2 linked regions of the Pleomorphomonas sp. PLEO genome follow. The protein of the gene in region 2 interacts with the protein of the main gene of each other region in a pairwise test. Links are inferred from orthologs where the notes say so. Each region holds a gene or a part of one and is shown on either strand. Other genes may lie near its edges.

What was found.
Region 1: the proteins of dnaQ (region 2) and dnaE interact in binary tests that used the Escherichia coli proteins (3 or more experiments, as listed by UniProt). The link is inferred for Pleomorphomonas sp. PLEO from one-to-one orthologs.

What each region holds. Positions count from the first base shown.
Region 1 is NZ_CP166625.1:3,637,756-3,642,056, reverse strand. The notes cover bases 67-4,055. They hold dnaE (DNA polymerase III subunit alpha), read left to right. Parts: upstream 67-402; coding sequence 403-3,855; downstream 3,856-4,055. Other genes in these bases: AB6N07_RS16965 (uracil-DNA glycosylase), read right to left, coding at 3,883-4,055; AB6N07_RS16975 (hypothetical protein), read left to right, coding at 67-267. Also shown: more of AB6N07_RS16975, read left to right, coding at 1-66; more of AB6N07_RS16965, read right to left, coding at 4,056-4,301. UniProt on the Escherichia coli protein: DNA polymerase III is a complex, multichain enzyme responsible for most of the replicative synthesis in bacteria. This DNA polymerase also exhibits 3' to 5' exonuclease activity. The alpha chain is the DNA polymerase catalytic subunit.
Region 2 is NZ_CP166625.1:599,565-602,652, reverse strand. What follows is about bases 67-2,842. They hold dnaQ (DNA polymerase III subunit epsilon), read left to right. Parts: upstream 67-982; coding sequence 983-1,702; downstream 1,703-2,842. Other genes in these bases: cysK (cysteine synthase A), read right to left, coding at 2,358-2,842; AB6N07_RS02555 (NUDIX hydrolase), read left to right, coding at 1,828-2,394; coaE (dephospho-CoA kinase), read left to right, coding at 333-914; AB6N07_RS02570 (shikimate dehydrogenase), read left to right, coding at 67-336. Also shown: more of AB6N07_RS02570, read left to right, coding at 1-66; more of cysK, read right to left, coding at 2,843-3,088. UniProt on the Escherichia coli protein: DNA polymerase III is a complex, multichain enzyme responsible for most of the replicative synthesis in bacteria. The epsilon subunit contain the editing function and is a proofreading 3'-5' exonuclease.

The sequences.
Region 1 (4,301 bases), 3.0 Mb from region 2 along the record:
ATCGAGTGTGTGGTCGGTATTCGCTACAATCAGGCGCCACCGACCCAGAACAAAAAAAGATCATTGTCGGGCTCTGCTCAGGTTTTGCCCGGATTTTCGCGTGAATCGATGCCTACGGTGCGCGATTTCACGCTATCGCCGCGCGAGCGCCTCGCCTCGGCGATTGCCTCGGCAGCTATCGTCCGCGATGTAGCGGCCCTTGGCGCCCTGGTCCTGTTCGGCACCATGCTGGTGCTGATATTGAGTTCGGCTGACATATTGGTTTGAGCTTGGGGATGGACGGGGTGAGTTTTCCACAAGTCGCAAGCCTTTCCACGAAAACACTCCGATCGCTTGGCTGGATGGGGTAGCCTGTCTTCGCCGATCCGATGTGGTGGATCGGCTTCCAATCGGAACATGGCGATGATCGGCGACGTTGGCTTTATTCACCTGCGCGTTCACAGCGCCTATTCGCTTCTTGAAGGGGCGCTTCCCCTCGTCAAGGCGCTGAAGCTTGCCTTGGCTGACAACCAGCCGGCACTGGCGATTACCGACACTGGCAATCTTTTCTGCGCCCTCGAATTTTCCGAGAAGGCCATCGAGAAGGGATTGCAGCCGATCATCGGCTGCCAAATGGCCGTCGATTTCGGGGATGATAGCACCGACCGCCGCCGACCGGGCGGACTGCCGCAGGCGCTGCCGTCCATCGTGCTCCTGGCAGCAACGGCGGAAGGTTTCGCCAACCTCACGGTGCTGATGTCGCGCTCCTTCCTGGAATCGGAACCCGGCGCTGCCGCCAATTTGCCGATCGGCCGTTTCGAAGGGCTGACCGGTGGAATCATCGCACTGACGGGCGGTCCTAGCGGTCCGGTCGACAAGGCAATCGCCGCGGGGCTGATGCCACAGGCCGAAAGCCGCCTTGCGCTGCTTGAACAGTTATTTGGCGACCGCCTCTACGTCGAACTGCAGCGGCACGGCACGCCCGAGGAGGTGATGGTCGAGCCACATCTCGTTGAGCTCGCCTATGCGCGCGGCTTGCCGCTTGTCGCCACCAACGAGTGTTATTTTCCGACGCGCGCCGACTACGAAGCCCACGATGCGCTGATCGCCATTTCCGAAGGGCGCATGGTCGCCGAGGACGATCGCCGCCGTCTGACCGAGGAGCATTATTTCAAGTCGCGCGCCGAAATGCAGACGCTGTTCGCGGATGTGCCGGAAGCGCTGGAAAACACCATTGAGATCGCCCGACGCTGTACCGTCAGGGCGCCAAAGCGCAAACCGCTGTTGCCGCGCTTTGCCGGAGCCGACGTTGACGACGTCGCGGCGGCCGAGGCGGCCGAGGCGGCCGAACTTGCTCGTCAGGCCTGGGAGGGACTCGCTCGTCGTATCGAGAGCCATGGTCTTGCCCCCGGACTAACGCTTGAGGACTATCATAAGCGCTTGGAATTCGAGCTGGGCATCATCACCGGCATGAAGTTTCCCGGCTACTTCCTGATCGTGGCCGACTTCATCAAATGGGCCAAGGCGCACGGCATTCCTGTCGGGCCAGGCCGCGGTTCGGGCGCAGGCTCGCTGGTGGCTTTCTCGCTCACCATCACCGATCTCGATCCCTTGCGGTTCGCCCTGCTGTTCGAACGCTTCCTCAACCCCGAGCGCGTGTCGATGCCGGACTTCGACATCGACTTCTGCCAGGACCGCCGCGAAGAGGTGATCCGCTACGTCCAGGGCAAGTATGGCCGCACCCAGGTGGCGCAGATCATTACCTTCGGGTCGCTTCAGGCGCGTGCCGTATTACGCGACGTTGGCCGCGTGCTGCAGATGTCCTATGGGCAGGTCGACAAGCTCTGCAAACTGGTACCTCAGAACCCCGCTCATCCGGTGACGCTCGGGCAGGCGCTGGAAGATGAGCCTCGGCTGAAGGAGGCACGCGAAGACCCGGTCGTGGACCGCCTGATCGACATCTCGATCAAGCTCGAAGGCCTTTACCGCCACGCTTCGACGCACGCCGCCGGTATCGTGATCGGCGACCGACCGCTCGATCAACTGGTGCCTCTCTATCGAGACCCGCGTTCGGACATGCCGGTCACCCAGTACAACATGAAGTGGGTAGAAAGCACCGGCCTTATCAAGTTCGATTTCCTCGGCCTCAAAACGCTGACGGTGCTGAGGCGCGCCGTCGACCTCATCGAGCGCAAGGGGGTGAAGATCGACCTGTCGGCGTTGCCGCTCGATGATCCCAAGACCTACGAGTTGCTGACCCATGGCGAGACGGTCGGCGTGTTCCAGCTGGAAAGCATGGGCATGCGCAAGGCCATCTCGGACATCAAGCCGGACCGCTTTGAGGATATCATCGCGCTCGTCGCGCTTTATCGGCCTGGTCCCATGGCCAACATTCCCGTCTACGGCGCCCGAAAGTTCGGCCTCGAGAAGCCTGACTATATGCACTCCTCTATCGAGCCGGTGCTGAAGGAGACTTACGGCATCATCGTCTATCAGGAGCAGGTGATGCAGATCGCCCAGATCCTGTCAGGCTATTCGCTCGGCGAAGCCGACCTGTTGCGCCGCGCCATGGGCAAGAAGATCAAGGCGGAGATGGACAAGCAGCGAGTCCGCTTCGTCGATGGCGCTGTCGAACGCGGCATCGACAAGGCGCTCGCCGATACCATTTTCGACCTCCTGGCCAAGTTCGCCGACTACGGCTTCAACAAGAGCCACGCCGCTGCCTACGCGCTGGTCGCCTACCAGACCGCCTATCTCAAGGCCAACCACCCTGTTGAGTTCATGGCGGCGTCCATGACGCTCGAATTGACTAATACCGATAAGCTCAACGACTTCCGGCGCGAGGCGATCCGCCTGGGTATCACTGTCGAACCGCCCTCGGTCAACCGATCCGATGTGGTGTTCGAGGTGGATGGCAAGCACATTCTCTATGCGCTTGCCGCCGTCAAAGGCGTCGGCCAGGCGGCCGTCGAACATATCGTCGAGCAGCGGGGCAACAAGCCGTTCCGATCAGTCTCTGATTTCGCCAGCCGCATCAATCCGAAGGCGATGAACAAGCGCATTCTCGAAGCGCTGACCGCGGCTGGTGCCTTCGATTGTCTGGAAGCTAACAGGAACAAGATGTTTCAAGGGCTCGAGGGCGTGATGGCCGCTGCCGCCCATCGGCTAGAACAGCAAGAGACTGGCCAAAACGAGCTGTTCGGTGGCGGTGGCGAACCGGAACCCGTTCGCCTTCCATCTGTCCCTAACTGGCTACCGGAAGAAAAGCTGCAGCGCGAGCACACGGCAATCGGGTTCTATCTGTCCGCCCATCCTCTCGACGCCTACGAGGCGCTTCTTGGCCGCCTCAGGGTGCAGACATGGGCTCAGTTCTCAGCCTCGGTGAAGAGAGGGGCCGCGGCCGGTCGTCTTGCCGGCACCATCGTCGCCAAGCAGGAGCGCAAGACTCGCACCGGCAACAAAATGGGCATCATCGGCATTTCAGATCCCACCGGACAGTATGAAGCCGTGATCTTCTCGGAGGGACTTGCTCATTTCCGAAGCCTTCTCGAACCCGGACAGTCAGTTATCCTGCTCGTCAATGCCGAGGACAAGCCGGAAGGCATCTCGGTGCGCATCGATTCCGTGGAGCCTCTCGATCAGGCGGCAGGCAAATTACAAAACGCTCTTCGGATCTTCCTGCGCGGCGTTGAGCCGCTTGCCGCGCTCCGTGATGTGCTGAGGCCGGGCGGGGAGGGGGATGTGTCACTGATCGTGCTCGGCGATCGCGGGCGGGGCGAGGTGGAGGTGAAATTGCCGGGCGGCTATCGGGTATCACCACAGCTAGCCGGTGCGCTCCGGGCGGTCGATGGCGTAGTCGATGTCGAGTTGGCCTGAGGGCGGCTAGCCGCCTGACACGAGCGCTCAGCGACCGTCGAGATCCCGGCGTACGGCGGCGAAGACCGAGCGAAACATCTCGGTTGTCAGCACGCCGGTGTTCGTGTTGTATCGCGAGCAGTGGTAGCTGTCGTAAAGGCGAACGCCGGGCAGACAGTCGAGCGTGTGTACGGCGCCATGGGCAAATTTGTGACGGGCAAGTGGTACCCCAAGCGTCTTCAGCAGCTGGTCGTGGGCGATCTTGCCTAGGGCCAAGATGGCGGAAAGCCGCGAGAAGCCTGCCATTGTCGCAGCAAAGAAGCGCCGACAGGTGTTGATCTCGTCGGTTGTCGGCTTGTTCTCTGGTGGCACACAACGCACCGCGTTGCTGATGGCGGCGTCGACGAGTTTGAAACCGTCGTTGGGGTCTGCCCGATAGACCCCACTCGCAAAGCCAAAGTCGAGCA
Region 2 (3,088 bases):
CGTTATCCTGGGCGGGCGTCGGCGGACGTCCTTTCGGCTGCGAATCGATACGCGGTAACAGCCGGTTTTATCGTCAATACCACCTCACTCGGCATGAAGGGTGATGGGGCCATAGATCTCGACATGAGCGTTGTGCCGAGCGATGCGGTGATCACCGATATTGTCTACGTGCCGCTCGTCACGCCATTTCTCCAAGCCGCCACTGATCGTGGTCTTCGTATCGCCGACGGCCTCGGCATGCTGCTGCATCAGGCGGTGCCTGGATTTGCTCGCTGGTTCGAACGCCGGCCGGCGGTGACCCCCGAACTCCGCGCGTTGATCGAGGCAGACCTTTGATCGTCATCGGCCTCACCGGTTCGATTGGCATGGGCAAGACCACCACCGCCGATCTGTTCCGGCAAGCGGGTCTGCCGGTATTTGACGCCGACGCCGCCGTTCATGCTCTTTATGATGGACCGCTGGCCAAAGAAATCGAATCGGTGTTCCCCGGAACCACGATCGATGGGCGAGTTGATCGCGCCAAACTTGCCGAACGACTTTCGGCAGAAGCCGATGCTTTCCGTCGATTGGAAGCCATTGTCCATCCGGCAGTACGCCGGGTGGAAGCCGATTTCCTTGATCGAGCCCGAGCCGATGGCGTGCCGGCGGTGGTACTCGACATCCCCTTGCTCTTCGAAACTGGCCGTCATCACGACGTTGATAAAGTTGTCGTAGTCTCGGCGCCGGCGGAGGTGCAGCGCGCCCGGGTACTGGCGCGCCCTGGAATGACGGCGGAAAAATTTGAGGCGCTTCTCGCTCGCCAGATGCCCGACACCGAGAAGAAGGCGCGAGCCGATTTCGTGGTACCGTCTGGCGACGGCTTCGGCGCGGCCAGGGATGCCGTCGCGATATTTCTTCGCCAACTGCTTGCCTGAGCAATTGGCGGGGGACAAGCAGGCCGGATTTCCTTGAAATCCTCGCCTTCGACGGGCAGGATTCGACTATGCGCGAAATCGTCTTCGATACCGAAACCACTGGACTGGATCCCAAGACCGGCGACCGCCTCGTCGAGATTGGCTGCGTCGAGGTGGTCAACCGCTTCCCGACCGGACGCAACTTTCACGTCTACATCAATCCGGGCCGATCGGTGCCCAAGGAAGCCTTCGACGTTCACGGTCTGTCAGACGAGTTTCTGGCCGACAAGCCACGTTTCGACGATGTGGCGGACGCCTTCCTTGCCTTTGTTGACGACGCCCAACTGGTTGCCCACAACGCCAGCTTCGATATGGGCTTCATCAATTTCGAGCTGAAGGCGTCGGGTCGCTCGACCTATGGCACCGACCGCGTCGTCGATACGCTGATGATGGCCCGCCGCAAGCACCCCGGCGCGCCGGCCAGTCTTGATGCGCTTTGTAATCGCTACGGTATTGATCGATCCCGGCGTGTCAAACATGGCGCTCTGCTGGACGCCGAACTTCTGGCCGAGGTTTACCTCGAGCTCACCGGTGGGCGACAGGCCGGCCTCGATCTCAGCGTTTCTGCGCAAACGACGTCGTCCGGACAAACCGGCGGTCGCGTTGCCCTGCGACCGCGTCCTATTGCGTTGCCCTCCCATATCACTGCGGCCGAGACGGAAGCGCACATCGCGTTTATCGCCACAATCGGTGAAAAAGCTCTTTGGAATATCTATTTGAATGATGGTGAGCAGGCAGAAACGGCCTGATCGCTGCCAGCAGGATATGCGGGATTCTCCCAGCCGGTCTGGCTAGGGTGTTATTAGCCGGCAAATTATGTCATAGAGCGCAACCGCGCTCTTTCCTGTCCGTTCCGGCAGTGGGGGTGCGCTTGGTGATCAAGTCTCCAAAGGGGTTGGTTGTGGCAAAGGCGACGCTCGAAAAGTTCCGGCAAGTCGCCGCCCTGCCCTACCGCCTGACGGCGCACGGTTATGAGGTGGTGATGATCACCACCAGAGACAGTGGTCGCTGGATATTGCCCAAGGGTTGGCCGATCAAAGGCCTCAAGCGGCATGAAGCCGCGGAAACCGAGGCCATGGAAGAAGCCGGTCTGATCGGTAGTGCCGAGCTCAAGCCCTTTGGCCGCTTCACCTACATCAAGCAGTTTCCCAAGCGTCAGGAAAAAGTGTTGGTTGATGTTTTTCCGCTGGCCGTCGAGAAGCAGCTTGATGACTGGCAGGAAAAGGGTCAGCGCGAGGTGCGTTTCTTCAACCCGGTGGACGCGGCGGCTTTGGTTTCGGATGCTGGCGTCGGCGACCTGATCCTTGCTTTTTTCGTTGACCTTGCCAAAAGAAAAGCGGCCGGCACCCTGAAGGTACCCGCCGCCGATAATGCGCCCGTAATGTCCGGCGAGCCGGATGGGGGTCAGGCTAGCCCCTCGAAGAGCGCGGTCGACAAGTAGCGCTCGGCAAACGACGGCACGATCACCACAATGGTCTTGCCGGCGTTTTCCGGTCGCTGTCCAAGCTTGACCGCCGCCGCTAAGGCAGCGCCCGAGGAAATGCCGACCGGCACGCCTTCCAATCTCGCCACTTGGCGAGCGGTGGCGAGCGCTTCTTCCGAGGGCACGGGCAGGATTTCGTCATAGACCTTGGTGTCGAGAACCAAAGGCACAAAACCGGCACCGATGCCCTGGATCTTGTGCGGCCCCGGATTACCGCCCGACAACACTGGACTCTCGCTCGGTTCGACGGCAACCACTTTTACGTCGGGCTTGCGTTCCTTCAGAAGGCGGCCAACACCGGTAATCGTGCCACCGGTGCCGATGCCGGCAACGAAGATGTCGACCTTACCCTCGGTATCGTTCCAGATCTCCTCAGCGGTGCTGATGCGGTGAACTTCCGGGTTGGCCGGGTTTTCGAACTGCTGGGGGATAACGGCACCGGGAATGCTGGCGGCCAGCTCTCCTGCCTTGGCAATGGCGCCCTTCATACCCTTGGCCGCTTCGGTCAGCTCAAGTTCCGCACCGAGCAACTTCAGCATCTTGCGCCGTTCGATGGACATCGATTCCGGCATGACCAGGATAAGCCGGTAACCCTTGGCCGCCGCGACGAAAGCGAGTGCGATACCGGTGTTGCCCGAGGTCGGCTCGATCA